3 regions of the Mucilaginibacter sp. A3364 genome follow, and region 2 is predicted to be linked to each of the others. Evidence: riboswitches for the same ligand, from Rfam matches in the RefSeq annotation. Region 2 holds a riboswitch; each other region holds the start of a gene.
What was found. A riboswitch is a leader RNA that binds a small molecule or an ion and turns the genes downstream of it on or off. The one in region 2 is predicted to bind S-adenosylmethionine.
Positions count from the first base shown of each region.

Region 1: it holds a riboswitch for S-adenosylmethionine, as region 2 does, so the genes downstream of both, metH (methionine synthase) here and AC59JT_RS08405 (homoserine O-acetyltransferase family protein) in region 2, are expected to answer to the same signal.
Region 3: it holds a riboswitch for S-adenosylmethionine, as region 2 does, so the genes downstream of both, AC59JT_RS13250 (peroxiredoxin family protein) here and AC59JT_RS08405 (homoserine O-acetyltransferase family protein) in region 2, are expected to answer to the same signal.

Region 1 covers NZ_JCAWED010000002.1:109,039-114,309, reverse strand. The annotation lists gene murQ (N-acetylmuramic acid 6-phosphate etherase) at 1-552, shown strand, start outside; gene AC59JT_RS13155 (hypothetical protein) at 663-1,229, shown strand; gene AC59JT_RS13150 (Bax inhibitor-1/YccA family protein) at 1,344-2,075, shown strand; gene AC59JT_RS13145 (murein L,D-transpeptidase catalytic domain-containing protein) at 2,106-2,708, shown strand; SAM riboswitch class I at 2,788-2,900, shown strand; gene metH (methionine synthase) at 3,078-5,271, shown strand, end outside.
Region 2 covers NZ_JCAWED010000001.1:1,862,199-1,867,469, reverse strand. The annotation lists gene AC59JT_RS08420 (glycosyltransferase family 87 protein) at 1-453, opposite strand, end outside; gene AC59JT_RS08415 (hypothetical protein) at 505-672, shown strand; gene AC59JT_RS08410 (homoserine dehydrogenase) at 939-2,150, opposite strand; gene AC59JT_RS08405 (homoserine O-acetyltransferase family protein) at 2,150-3,208, opposite strand; SAM riboswitch class I at 3,428-3,538, opposite strand; gene AC59JT_RS08400 (trans-sulfuration enzyme family protein) at 3,618-4,733, opposite strand; gene AC59JT_RS08395 (hypothetical protein) at 4,821-5,271, shown strand, end outside.
Region 3 covers NZ_JCAWED010000002.1:135,842-141,112, forward strand. The annotation lists gene AC59JT_RS13240 (YceI family protein) at 1-540, opposite strand, end outside; gene AC59JT_RS13245 (peroxiredoxin family protein) at 641-1,945, opposite strand; gene AC59JT_RS13250 (peroxiredoxin family protein) at 1,973-3,292, opposite strand; SAM riboswitch class I at 3,542-3,657, opposite strand; gene AC59JT_RS13255 (protein-disulfide reductase DsbD domain-containing protein) at 4,097-4,543, opposite strand; gene AC59JT_RS13260 (cysteine desulfurase family protein) at 4,562-5,271, opposite strand, start outside.

The sequences.
Region 1 (5,271 bases), on a different contig from region 2:
TTTGACCTGGTGGTAGGTATTATAGCCGGTGGCGATGGTGCCATACGCAAAGCCGTTGAATTTGCCGAGGATGACGACCAGCAAGCCTGGAAAGACCTGCGTGTTTATGACATTAACGATAAAGACGTAGTGGTAGGCATAGCCGCATCGGGCCGTACCCCTTACGTTATTGGTGGACTAAATACTGCTAACGAAAATAATTTGATAACCGGATGCGTTGTTTGTAACAGCGGCAGCCCGGTAGCCGCGGCAGCACAGTTTCCGGTTGAAGTGGTAACCGGTCCGGAATTTTTAACCGGCAGCACCCGCATGAAAGCAGGCACCGCGCAAAAACTGGTGTTAAACATGTTAACCACATCGGTAATGATACAGCTGGGCAAGGTAAAAGGCAACAAAATGGTGGATATGCAACTATCAAACCATAAACTGGTTGACCGCGGCACCAAAATGGTAATGGCCGAAACAGGGCTTGATGAAGCGACCGCTAGCAAACTACTAACAGAACAAGGCAGCGTGCGTAAAGCAGTAGATGCTTACCAGGCAGGAAAGTGATGTGCAGATGCGTGTATATGCAGATGTGCAAATGAAGGGGAATTAATAAAACAATAACATCAAGAAAATCTGCACATACGCACATTTGCATATCTGCACATTAAAATACAATGCACGAGATAGAACCATATTACAAATGGCGCGATGACTACATAGCAGCAGAGGACGAATATTCGCCTTTTTATGCTACGCAGTATAGTGAATTTGAGTTTGATAAGCAGGTGTACAATTATTTGCTGCACCCGCAATGGGATTCGTTTGGCTCGAACACGCTTTATTTAAAAGTGCTGTATGCTGATTACGATAGGGGGTATGCCATAATTGAATTTATCGGCGAATGGAACGACGCGATCAATAACGACATTATGCTACTTAAGCGCGAGATCATTGAGTTGATGACCGATAACGGCATTAATAAATACATACTGATAGGTGAGAACGTGTTGAATTATCACTCGTCAGACGATTGCTACTATGAGGAATGGTTTCAGGATGTGGAGGATGGCTGGATAGCCGGAATTAATTTCCGCGAGCATGTGATAGAGGAGTTTAAGCGCAACAACATCGACTACTACATCAACTTTGGTGGCGAACTGGACGAGATGAACTGGCGCACCTCAAAACCCCTGCAATTTTTTAAACGGGTAGAGGAGCAGTTGACGAAGAGACTTAATTAGTAGAACCAAGAGTCAAGAATCAAGAGCCAAGATTACACTGTCTTGATTCTTGGCTCTTGATTCTTGATTCTGATAAAACTATATTTGATAACAATAAATCCAAATCAATAAAGAATGGAAAATAATAATCCCAACTACGTTTACGATAATGTAATAGAGGTAAACGACACTGACGCTTCACGTAAATATTTAGCCAAGGTTTTTACCTGGATGTGTATCGCATTGGGCGTGTCAGCAAGTATAGCTTACGTTTTCGCTACAGATTTCAGCTTGTTAAGTTTAATAATCGACCCCACTGTAGGTAAATTTACTACCATAGGTTACGTTGCCTTATTTGCTCCGCTAGCCTTTAACCTGGTAATGAATTTTGGCTACACGCGTATTAGTTACCCTGTGTTGGTGGCTTTATTTTTCGGTTATGCATTAACTATTGGCATAAGCCTAAGTATTATCGGCCTTATTTATACCGCGAGTTCAATATTTACGGTATTCTTAAGTTCTGCCGCCGTGTTTGCAGTAATGGCTATCGCCGGTTACACTACTCAGCAAGACCTTACCAAATTCGGTTCTATAATGTATACTATCTTTATAGGGGCATTTGTGGTTAGCTTGGTTAATTTCTTTATGGGAAGCGATACATTACAGTATATTCTGAGCTTTGTGTTTATGGCCGTAATGATAGGTTTAACTGCTTTTTACGTGCAAATGTTAAAACGCATAGGTGCAGGTTTGGAATATGGTAGCGCCGAATCAAAAAAATTAGTGATCATAGGAGCATACGTGCTTTATACTACATTCATCAACTTATTTATGTCAATGCTTCGCATATTTGGAAGCAGAAGATAATAACTAACAAAAAATACTTGCCGGTAAAAGATGTACAAACTAGTTTGCAGATTTTTGCCGGCATTTTTGTTTCTGCTCACATTTGCAGCGTCCGCGCAGCGGATAGATACCAACCGCACCCGCCAAAAAGCTAAAGAAGCCCTGCAATTCGCGAAGCAAAAAGGCTATAATATCCGCTACAGTATTTTAATTGACATGAGCCTGCCATCGGGCGTAAAGCGCTTTATGGTTTGGGATATGCGTAAAAATGCCATACATATAGCCGGTTTGGTGAGCCATGGTTGCGGTACTTCCCCATGGGCAGGCGTGTGGTCTAAAGATAAGCCGCAGTTCAGTAATGCCGATGGCAGTCATTGCACAGCCTTAGGGAAATACAAAATTATGGGTCGTGGATATAGCGGCTGGGGCATACATGTAAAGTATTTTTTAAATGGTTTAGAGGCAAGCAACAACAAAGCCTTGGGTCGTCAAATTGTATTTCACTCGTGGGAGCGTGTGCCCGAGCAAGAGGTTTACCCGGATGGTACACCCGAAGGTTGGGGCTGCCCGGCCATATCAAACAATACCATGAAGCTGGTTGATGCCTTACTGCGCGCGCAAAGTAAACCGGTGTTGATGTGGATATATAATTAGCATGTAATATCCACTAATCGAGGCGTATCGGTTACGCTTAGCCTCTTGCACATTACAACTTAATTACGCATCTTTGCACTGCTTATACAGAAAGGCGGAGGGACTGGACCCTGCGATGTCTTAGCAACCTGTTACTCAACAAGGTGCTACATTCTACTCATCAGTTTTAACCGGCAGATGGACAGATAAGCGAGAGTCAAAATTTGATTGATCCGACCTTCAGCATAAGCTTTTTTAGATATGAGATGTGAGATGTGAGACATGAGATGTTATCTCGGTTTTGCCAACCGTATTTCAGTATCTGATCGATGAGCGGTGATAGATATGCTTTCTCATATCTCAAATCTCACTTCTCATATCTAACAGACAATGAATATAAAAGACGAACTCAAAAAACGTATTCTGATCATTGACGGCGCTATGGGTACCATGATACAACGGTACCAGCTAACCGAAAAAGATTTTCGTGGAGAAAGATTTAAAGATCACCACAGCGACCTGCAAGGTAATAATGACCTGCTGAACTTAACGCGCCCGGACGTGATCAAAGCTATACATGCCGAGTACCTGGATGCCGGTGCCGATATCATCGAAACCAATACCTTCAGCACGCAAGTAATTTCCCTGGCCGACTACCATATGGAAGAGCTGGCTTATGAAATGAGCTACGAAGGCGCACGCCTGGCCCGTGAGGTTGCTGATGAATATAATTTAAAAACGCCCAACAAACCCCGCTTTGTGGCCGGTGCTGTTGGTCCTACAAATCGTACTGCATCATTATCGCCTGATGTGAACGACCCGGGTTACCGTGCCGTTACTTTTGATGATCTGGCTAATGCTTACTACGATCAGATTCGTGGTTTGGTTGATGGCGGATCGGACGTTTTGTTGATTGAAACCATATTTGATACCCTGAATGCCAAAGCAGCTTTATTTGCTGCCGATAAATACGCGCAGGAAAGCGGCAAACATTTGCCCATCATGATATCGGGTACTATTACCGATGCTTCAGGCCGTACCCTTTCGGGCCAAACCGTTGAGGCGTTCTGGAATTCTATCCGCCACGCTAACCTGTTATCAGTAGGTTTAAATTGCGCTTTGGGTGCCCGTGAAATGCGCCCGCACATTCAGGAACTTTCTGAAAAGGCAGATGTATTTATATCGGCTTATCCCAATGCCGGTTTGCCAAACGAGTTTGGTCAGTATGACGAAACCCCGCACGAAACTGCCCACCAGGTAGACGACTTTATGAAAGACGGTCTGGTGAACATTGTTGGCGGTTGCTGCGGTACCACGCCCGACCACATTAAATGCATAGCCGAACGTGCAGAAAAGTATCCTGCACGTTTGGTACCTGAGGTAGCTCCAAACATGCGCCTGAGCGGTTTAGAAGCCGTTACCATAACTCCCGAAAGTATTTTTGTGAATGTGGGTGAGCGTACCAATATCACCGGTTCGCCAAAATTCTCGAAGCTGATCTTGGCCGAGAATTATGAAGAAGCGCTATCGGTAGCTGCCCAACAGGTTGAAGGTGGCGCCCAGGTGATAGACATCAACATGGACGAGGGTATGATCGACTCGGAAGCTGTAATGGTGAAATACCTGAACCTGGTAGCTTCTGAACCTGATATTGCCAAACTGCCTATCATGATCGACTCATCAAAATGGTCGGTTATTGAGGCAGGTTTAAAATGTATACAAGGTAAGGGTATTGTAAACTCCATCTCGCTGAAAGAAGGCGAGGAGAAGTTTAAAGAATACGCCCGCAAAATATTAAGCTATGGTGCCGCCACGGTAGTGATGGCTTTTGACGAAACAGGTCAGGCTGATAATTACCAGCGCCGGATAGAGATATGTAAGCGTTCGTACGATATTTTGGTGAACGAGATAGGTTTTCCCCCGCAGGATATCATTTTCGACCCTAACATCCTTACCGTTGCAACCGGTTTGGAGGAACACAACAACTACGCGGTAGATTTTATTGAAGCTACCCGCTGGATAAAACAAAACCTGCCGTACGCTAAAGTGAGCGGTGGTGTAAGTAATATTTCCTTTTCTTTCCGCGGTAATAACGTAGTGCGCGAGGCGATGCACTCGGCCTTCCTGTTCCATGCCATCAAAGCCGGTATGGACATGGGCATTGTAAACGCCGGTATGCTGGAGGTTTACGAAGAGATTGATAAGCAACTGCTCGAGCTGGTTGAAGACGTGCTGCTTAACCGCCGCGACGACGCCACCGAGCGATTGGTTGAATACGCCGATACCGTAAAAAGCAAAGGCAAAGAGGTTGTGCGCGATGAAGAATGGCGAAAAGGCCCCGTAGAAGAACGCTTGTCGCACGCCTTGGTAAAAGGTATTATCGAGTACCTGGACGCCGACGTGGAAGAAGCACGCCAAAAATACGACAGGCCGCTGGAAGTAATTGAAGGTCCCCTGATGGACGGTATGAACATTGTGGGCGATCTATTTGGCGCGGGTAAAATGTTCCTGCCACAGGTCGTAAAATCGGCCCGTGTGATGAAAAAGGCCGTGGCGTACCTGTTACCTTTCATCGAACTGGAAA
Region 2 (5,271 bases):
TTTATAAGTTTGCACGATGAACGCGGGCGAAGATATCGCCATCGGCAACACAAATAATACCACGGCCCAAAATGCCATGGAGCCAATAAATTTGAGTTTGTTGTTAGAGAAAAAGAAAAATGCCAGTCCCACGATGCCATACAGTTTAATATATACCCCCAGCATGATCATTAAAGCCGCCCAGAAGTCCTTTTGGTTACGGATGAATATGTAGCTAAATAATATTAAAGCCGTAACCAGCGGGTTTATTTGTACGCTGGAAGCGGATGTCATCAACTCATGCGCGCATAGTAAAGCCACAATTAAAGCATGTTCTTTTTTTATAGGCAGCTTTTGTATGGCGATGAACAATATCCAGGTGTTGAGTAATTGCCATAATAACACACCGGCAAAATCGGGCAGAAGGGCAAATGGGGCTATCAGCAAACCAAACACCGGTCCGTAATGGTTCATATCAATATAATGCGCCGGCTCAAACGTATATAGGTTTGCCTGCTCAATTAAATGAATAAAGGTGTATTTGTAAACGAAGTAGTTGTTATGGATGTGGTTTTCGTGCTTTACAAAACCTTCAATAACACTTTTGATTACTGGGAAAAGGCCAAGAAAAAACCATACAATAACTACAAATGGTTTGCTTTTAAAAACGGCGGCCAGTTTATGCATTTATAAGGGTTTGCTAACGCGAATAGCGCCAAAAATACAAATTTGGCTGCATAATTCCACCTTACATGTCATTGCGAGAAGGAACGACGAAGCAATCTCCGTATGAACTAGCGCACCTATCAGCGGAGATTGCTTCGCTTCGCTTGCAATGACATAAAAAAGCCACGTAAGTAATCGCCAACGCGCGGTCGGACTAAAAACAAAAAAAGGTTCCTGTTACGGAACCTTTCATTTTTCTTCACAACAAAACTACTGCAAAGTTTAGTTGGGTTTTAAGCCGAGGCTAAACTGACCCCTGTTAGCTGATCGGCGAAGGCCAGAAATGCCTTCTCATCCGATATACGTTGTTCGTTAGCGATCAGATTTTGCAGATTTACTTTTCCAATAACATATTTATAATTGCCAGAATAGTAGCGTTCTTTAATGCTGATGAATTTCAACGCTTCAAGCAGTTCGTCGCTCTCATAACGCAGGTAAATGCACAATTCAATATCATTAGTAAAGTTTAAGCCTTTACTAGCTTTGGTTTTTTTGTATTCATAAGCATAGTCATAGCGTAAAGCAGCAATATCCGATAACACAGCCGAACCTGTTGGGTGGCCACCAGCGCCCTTACCAAAAAAGAATTGCTGATCGGCAAACGCGGCTTGTACAATTACGCCGTTGTACTCATATTCCACATTGTATAAAAACTCCGTTTCGGTAACCAGTTTTGGCAATACAAACATGGCAACATGCTCGTCGTCCAGTTCTTTAGCTACCGGTACCAGTTTTATTTTCAGGTTCTTTTCGCGGGCGTACTGAATATCATCTGCTCCCAGGTTTTGAATACCTATGTTCAACACCTCATCCGGATTTACAATAACACCATAAGCATGCGACGCGGCTATCACCAGTTTAAATTTCGCATCAAAACCACCTACATCCATTATCGGGTTGGTTTCGGCAAAGCCAAGGTCCTGCGCCAGTTTTAAAGCGGCATCATAATCCATGTTCTCCAAAAAGCCTTTAGACAGAATGTAGTTTGACGAACCGTTGAATATACCGCAGATAGAGTGCAGCAACTCATTATCATAATACTCCTCAAGGTTACGGATGATAGGAATACTACCGCAAACCGCGCCCTCATACAATAATGATGTGCCGTATTGTTGTTGTATCTGGATCAGCTCCTCCAAATGCAGGGCTATCATTTTTTTACTGGCGGATACTACGTTCTTGCCCGATTTAAGCGCGGTTGATACAATGTCAAAAGCCGCTTCGGTATCGTTTATCAGCTCAACAATGGTGTTTATCTCCGGGTTGTTAAGCAGTTCGTTTTTGTCGGTAGTAAAAAGTTCGGCCGGTAAAGAGCGCTTTTTGCTGGCATCTTTAATAGCTATCTTTTTTATTTCAAGGTTAAGGTTTTTAGTCTGGATGATATCATTTAGTCCCTGGCCAACCACGCCGAAGCCAAAAAGGCCGATATTTAGTTTCTTGCTCATTATGCTATTTGCTGTAACTGGATGATCTTTCCCTTTACGTCTTGTTTAAAAAATGATGTGATAATATTAGTAAGGATACCGGTTTCAATTAAAAAACCGTCGTGCCCGTAAAACGAGTCGAACTCGGCAAATGCCGCCTGCGGTATATGCTGAAATAAGTATTGCTGTTCTTCAACCGGGAATAACACGTCTGATTTAATACCGATAACCAGCGTACGCGCTTTGATCAGGCTCAACGCTTTTTCAACCCCACCTCGGTTACGGCCCACATTGTGCGAATCCATGGTTTTAGTTAGGTGCCAATAGCTGTAGGCATTAAATCGGTTCACCAGTTTATCGCCCTGGTAGCTCTGGTAGCTGGCTGCACGGAAATCATCGGCGTTGTTAGCATCCGCGTCTTCCTGCTGACTAACCGTGTAAGTTTTATAACCACGATAGGATAGTAACGCTATACTGCGTGCGGCTTTTAAACCTTTTTTACCGCCATCTACGGTTTCGGCATGATAAGTTTCATCTGCCAGTAAAGCCAAACGCTGCGACTCGTTAAAAGCAATACCCCACGGTGAATGACGCGCGTTGGTAGCGATAAGGATCAGGTTTTTTATAAAATCAGGTTCCATAATGGCCCACTCGGCAGCTTGTTGTCCGCCTAATGATCCGCCAATTACGGTATGTATGCTATCTAACTTTAAATGCTGCGCTAGTAACTGATGAGCCTTCGCCATATCCCTTACAGTAATGTTGGGGAACGATAAAAAGTATGGCTTGCCGATTGCTGGATCAACACTGAGCGGACTGGTAGTACCATAGGCCGAACCTAATATATTGGCACAAACTATAAAATGCTCGTTCGGGTTAAAATAGTCGGCATCGCCGAAAAGGCCTTTCCACCAATCCAATACGTCGGAGTTTGCAGTAAGGGCGTGGCATACCCATATCACGTTATCCTTATTGGCATTAAGGGTGCCAAAGGTGTGGTAGCCAATTTCAAGTTCGGCCAGTATTTTGCCCGACTCGAGTTGGAATGGTGATGTATGCTTATAAGTTAAAATGCTCATTTTTTTGGTTGATAGTAATTAACGTGTTGATTTTTAGGGAGGCTAAAGGATATATTTTATCCGTTAACGCTGTTCGTTATTTTTCTTTTGTGGAGAAAATAAACGGGTGAGGGATCAACAGCGGCACATATAGCACATGCAATAAGCAGGCGCGGTACCGTTTTGGGCATTAATTAAAATTTGCGGAAGAAGGGTGTTTTTTAAATTATCCATGTTGTTAATTTATATTTCCCGGGATATTTACCGGGCCAGGAATTGGCACCTATCTCTAACCTTAGAGGGTTGCCAGTGGGTCATTGAGCCTGATCTCTCGCCACTTCTTTATAAATCAAAACCGTATGAGGGAATTGATCATGGTATTGCTACCGAGCTGCAAATATATATGCTGATAGGTAAAAGTGCAAATTTTTTAAGCCAAAGCTTGTTCTAAGTCGGCTATTAAGTCATCAATATGCTCCAACCCGACAGATACCCGCAGCAAATTAAACGGTGTTTTAGTATCCGGGCCTTCGATCATAGCACGGTGCTCAATCAAACTTTCTACACCGCCTAAGCTGGTGGCTTGGGTAAATAGTTGTAGCTTATTAATAACACGGTGCGCTTCTTCTTTGCCGCCATTTAAGCAAAATGATAATACCCCGCCAAAGCTTTGCATTTGCTGTTTGGCAACCTCATGATTGGGATGCGATGGTAAACCGGGGTATAACACGCGTTCAACTTTTGGAAGCTGTTGTAAGTATTCCGCCAGTAGCTGTGCATTACTTACATGACCGCGTACACGGTACGGCAGTGTTTTCAAACTACGTGCCAGGTAATAACAATCCTGCGGAGAGGGGATAGCGCCGCCCATTTCTTGTACGGCACGGATCCTGGCCCACCAGTCGCTTTTTTCTGCAGTAATTAGAGCCCCGCCCATTAAGTCACTGTGCCCGCCAAAATATTTGGTGCTGGAGTGCATAACTATATCGGCACCTAAGGTTAATGGTAGCTGGCAAATAGGGGTTGCAAAGGTATTATCGCACACCACTTTAATGTTATGCTGTTTTGCTGTCGCGACGATTTTTTTGATGTCGCTTATTTTTAATAATGGGTTTGATGGGGTTTCGATCCAGATTAGTCCGGTTTCGGGTTTGATGTGGGCATTTAAAACAGCCTCATTATTCACATCAATAAAATCAAACGTTAAAATGCCGGCGAATAAAGTTTTAAGCTGGTTACGTAACCCATGATACATATCATCGGGCGCAATAACATGCGTACCTGGGGCCAATGACTGAAATACAGCCATGCCCGCCGCGTTGCCCGATGAAAAGGCTGCCGCATCTGCCCCTTGCTCTAACTGAGCTAACACATTTTCTAAGGAAGTGCGGTTAGGGTTTGAAGCCCTGCTGTAAATGTAGCCATCGGTATAACTACCGTCCGCGTTACGGATAAACGTAGTTGATAGAACTATCGGTTGTATAACGGCTCCGGTAGCGGCATCGGCATGGTTGCCGGCGTGTATGGCAATGGTTTCTGTTTTCATATTAAGCATATCAAATTACCATATTATTTACCATAATACTGTTACAATTATGTAACTTTATGTACTTAATAACCAATTTAAGCAGACATGAACTTTTTTAAATATATAACCTTAAGCATGCTTTCGTTGATCGTGCTTATTTCCTCGTGCACCAAAAAGGACGCGGTTACTAATGACTACGAGAAAAGTTTAAAAGCTTTTGAAACGTTTAAATCAAACGCAAATAACAACTATTCATACGTTGCAGTACAACGTCCTTTAAACTTTGCTTATTCGGAAACCAAACTAACCATTAAAAATGGCCAGGTTACGACCCGAGATTACTGGTTTTACGAATACAGGGTCAGTAATAATACCGGTGCCTACTACCTAAGTACAGAGTGGCACGAAAACGAAAAAACCCTAAACAGCCATGGCGGAGAAGGTGCCAACCTTTATGCTTTAGATGATATTTACTCGTTTACCAAAACTACCTGGTTAACACAGGCTAAAGATCGTTACGATATTTTCTTCGAAGCCGGTAACAACGGCATGATAT
Region 3 (5,271 bases), on a different contig from region 2:
ACGGTCTATCGTGATCTTCGCGTTAGCGGTTAACTTTTTACCAGCCACAGCAACCGTAGCCGGGAAGCTTACCGGGTTGGTAATACCTTTAATGGTTAAGTTGCCCTTCACATCATAAGTATTGCCCGTAGCTTTGGTTGCGCTGGTTAGCACAAACGTTGCTTTAGGGTGCGCTTCCACGCTGAAGAAATCGGCGCTTTTTAAGTGGCCAACCAGTTTGGCGTTACCTTCGGCATCGGCAATATCCGTATCGGTAATGGTGCGGGTATCAATGTTAAAGGTGGCGGCTTTCAGGTTGTTATCCTCTAAAGTGAAGCTGCCATCGCTTATGGCTACGTTGCCTGCATGCTCGCCGGTAGCTTTTTTGGCAAGCCAGGTTAGTTTGCTGGCTTTGGTGTCGGCCGTAAAAACAACCGGCTTAGCAGGTTTTGTTGCAATTGTAGTTAATGATCTCTTTACTGATTTTTTTGGCGGAACGGTGCCTGATATTGCGCTTAATGATGCAATTGCCACTGCGGCCAGGCTTAATGTTAATTTCATTTTTTTATGTTTTTGTTTAGTGGATGTAAAACCCGGCGCGGGAGGACCTATGAACCCGCACCAGGTTGGCTATTGATCAGTTAATAGTTTAGTTTTTATGTTATCGTCCGGTTACTTGCTCACTTGCGTTAGCTGATGCAGTGGCGGGTGCTTCCTCTGCCAACAGCTGATCTAACAGGGTATTGAATTTCTTTTCGTAATCTTTATAATACTTGCCCGTTACGGTGCCGGTGTAGCCGGTGTATATTTCGCGCACTTCGCCCTTACGGTCGATGATGATGGTAGTTGGGAAAGCAACGAACTTATTCAACGCGGGCAGTTTTTGCGATACCAGTTTTTTATCGGCCAGACCACCAAACAGGATATCGTATTTGATATTGTATTTATCGCGCAGCTTGCCTAAAGTGTATTGGGCATATTGCAGGCTATCCTTTTGCTCAAAACCAATGGCAATGGCCTCCACACCTCGTTTCTGGTTTTTGTTAAACCATGGCGAAAGAAACACGGTTTGATCTGTACAGTTAGGGCACCAGGTACCTACTATCTCCACAATGACTACTTTACCTTTGTATTTGTCATCGCTTAACGAAACCGGTTTGCCGGTAAGATCAGGGAAGGTAAAATCCAGCTTTTTGTAGCCTTCTTTCAGGAAGGTGAGTTTGTAGGGATCAGGCAGTTCGGCTTTTTCATCTTTCACCGCATCAAACCTGGTATTGTCATAAATACCCGCGCCAATCTCGCCGCTTAAAGTACCATCGGCGTTTATTTTGCCGCGATAAATTTTAGGGCTGGGGCCGCTAAAGCCTGATAGCTCAAACTGGTCGCCTTGTACGGTGCCTTCCAGCTCGCGGCTGTCGCCGGTTACCTGTAAAATAACGCCGGTTAGCTTGTTGCCTGTTTGTTTTAAAATGGCAACCTTGTTTGGTACTTGCTCCTTCGAGTACACTTTCAGTTCCCATTTACCGGTAAGGTTGGCTGTTGGCGCCACATCTTTACCCGGCTCCACAAAGCGGTAGCTTTTGCCATGCTCGGCCACAAATGGCAGTGAGTTGCCACGGAAGTCAGGTACCAGGCTGCGGTACTCGCCGTTTATGGTGTTGTCATCGTTTATTTTGGCTACGATGGCAGCATCATAAGTATTCATTTTGATGAATACCGAATCCTTACCTATTCTTTGCACATGGAAATCGTCCCGGCGAGTTCCGTTTAGCAGGGTGAATACGGCATGCTCAATATCTTTCCCCTTGTATTCAAAGTTGAAAGGTACTTTTGATTCGGCCACGGTAAACACACCGCGCCAAACACCTTCTTTAATGTTTTTTGCGGCAGGCTCTTTATCGCCTGCGAAAGCCGCGCCGGTAAACAACACACCGGCCAATAGCGCTTTTAAGTTTTTAGTTTTCATATGGATCGTTTTTTAGGTAGTGATAAATTATTTGCCTTGTACCGGGTTAGCGTCGGCTACCTGCGCGGTGTTGGTTGGTACCGGTTCGGCCAGCAACTCGTCTAATAGTTTGTTAAATTTCTTTTCGTATTCTTCGTGGTATTTGCCGGTTACGGTGCCGGTGTAGCCGGTGTATATCTCGCGCACTTCGCCTTTACGATCGATGATGATGGTAGTTGGGAAAGCGATGAATTTATTCAACGCAGGTAATTTTTGCGATACCAGTTTTTTATCAGCCAAACCACCAAATGCTATGTCATATTTAATGTTGTATTTATCGCGCAGCTTACCTAAAGTGTACTGGGCATAAGCCAGGCTATCTTTTTGCTCAAAGCCAAGAGCAATAGCTTCAACACCACGTTTTTGGTTTTTGTTAAACCAAGGCGACAGAAACACGGTTTGATCCGTGCAATTAGGGCACCAGGTACCAATGATCTCAATGATCACTACTTTACCTTTGTATTTATCATTACTTAATGATACCTGCTCTTTACCATTAATGTTAGGGAAAGAGAAATCCAGCTTTTTAAAGCCTTCTTTCAGGAAGGTAATTTTGTACGGATCGGGTAGTTCAATATCTTCTTTCTTAGCGGCATCAAACTTTAGGTTTTTGTAGATACCGAAACCTTGCTCGCCGCTTAGCGTACCATCTGCGTTTACTTTACCTTTTACAATAAAAGGGCTAGGGCCGGTAAAACCGCTCAGCGCGAACTCGCCACCTTGTATAGTGCCTTCCAGCTCGCGGGTATCGCCCACTACGGTCATGATCACACCGGTTAGTTTGTTGCCATTTTGTTTGATGAGGGCGATAGATGCAGGGACAGCTTCTTTACTGTAGGTTTTAATTTCCCATTTGCCGTTAAGGTTGGCGGTAGGCTCTACGTCTTTACCAGGCTCAACAAAACGGTATGTTTTGCCATGCTCGGCAGTAAAAGGTAACGAGTTACCACGGAAACCCGGTACCAGGCTGCGGTATTCGCCGCTAATGGTATTGTCATCATTGATTTTGGCTACCAGGGCGGCATCGTAAGTGTTCATTTTAACATATACCGAATCTTTACCCAGGCGCTGCACGTGAAAATCATCACGACGGCTGCCGTTTATTAAGGTAAATACAGCATGCTCCGGATCTTTCCCCTTAAATTCAAAATTGAAAGGTACTTGCGATTCGGCTACATTGAATACGCCGCGCCATACACCCTCTTTAATAAATTTAGCAGATGGTTTATCGCCGGCCAGGGCAGCACCACTAAATAAAACGCCCACACTAAGGCATTTTGCTTTTGATAGATAGTTTGAAAATTTCATTGTTTGTACAGATTAATGTTGTTAATACTATTTTCTACTTGCTTAATTAATTTTTAAGAAAGTGTAACAGAAATTTGAGGCATAACGGTTCCTGCAGCATCAATTACACATTGATACTTAAAGCTTACAGTAAATTTAAATCGAGCTTATTGTGCGGAAACTACATGCACATACAACAACATCGTGGTGGGGCGACGGCCGGTTGTTTGCTTAAATTTTGGTTCTTCAAATTTTTCATAACACTTAGTTAATTTATTATCCGGTGATAAATTTCCTTCCGGATAAAGTAGAGCACTTATTTCGCGGTGGAACGAAAAGTTGCTAAAAGATCATCGAGACTTCCTCTCCCTTTTTCTGAATAAATCAACTAATTAATGGTGGGGTTAATTAGATGGTGTAAAGGTATCAATTAAAATTTACAATCCAAATAAAAATCTATAGATTTTGTAGTATTTATTTAAACAATTGTTTTTCGCTGTTTTCAAGCGGGTATTTTACGAATTAACGTCCTGGTCGCCGCGGCAGAAGTTTAACTAAATGAAGTTCCACCATTGCATAAAGCCTTGCCCCTGCACAACGCCAGGACGTTAATCTTTATGAATATATTTTTTTGATTAGCTGATAGACTGCAGCTTAACGGCAACAACAGTTTTGTATAACAACCTTAGGGTTGGTTGCTACGTGGTGGCAAATGGTACTAATGGGTGCGTAAATGTTTTTCATTTGTTTATTATTCTGTTGTAAATAATAAATCAATTGGTGGAGGATCGACTTAGTATCTTTAATATTAGCGTTGTTGTTCTCTTATTTCAATTCTATCAAAAAGTTAACCTCTTCGGGCGGTAAACACTCCTTGTTGCTGCAAACCATATAGCTTAACGTGCCTTTTACAATGGGGTCACTGTTTACCAATTTTATTTTTTGTTGAAACACTACGGTGTTTTCAAAGTAAGTTACATTCATATCAAATGCCCGCTCAAATTTCTTTTTGGGCTGCGGCTCGGTAGTTTTGCTCACCAGCGCGTAATCGTTAGATTTGGCAAAGGCGAAACTGGTTTTTACCGGCCCACCATCGGCCACGTGCTGCGAGTAAATGTGCCAGCCTTTATCAATGCTGGCTTTTAAATATACCACAGCTTCGGTAGCGTTTATTTTTTTGGCAGCATAGGCCCATTTAACCGGGGTCTGTATCTGCGCTTTAGCGCAAACGCTTGCCAGTAAAATGCAGGCGCTTATTATATATATTTTCATTGTAGGTGATGTATGTTATTATGCAGCTATGGCTTCATATATAGCCGATAGCTTTTCAACCGTATGGTCGATCTCTTCGGCCGTATTGTATTTGCTGAACGAGAACCGGATGTTATTGCGAGAGGTATCAACCCCCAAAGCCCTCAACACATGCGATGCCAAACCCGCCGAGCAGGCACTACCGCCCGATACCGAAATATCGTTCTGATCCAAATACTCCAACAAGTTAATACCTGTATTGCTTACCGGCAAGCTGGCGTTTAATACCGTGTACAGGCTGTCGCTTGCAATGGCCGAGTTTCCGTTAAACCGCACATCGCCTATTTGCTCGCGCAGTTTGGCTATCATCCTCTCCTTCAATCCTTGTATGTAAACACGGTGGCTGTCAATATCAGCGTAAGCTATCTCTAAAGCTTTGGCCAGGCCAACAATGCCGTGTATGTTTTCTGTACCTGCACGTAGCTTGCGTTCCTGCCCGCCGCCGTGCAATAGTTGTGTTAGCTGTATGCCATTACGGCAATATAAAAAGCCAACACCTTTCGGCCCGTGAAATTTATGTGCCGATGCCGCTATAAAATGCGCTTTCAGTTTAGCCAGGTCGTGCCTGTAGTGCCCCACGGTCTGTACCGTGTCCGAGTGAAATAATGCGCCCCTGCTATTACAGACCTCGCCTATCAGCTCGATATTGTTCAGGTTACCTATCTCGTTATTGGCATGCATTACCGATA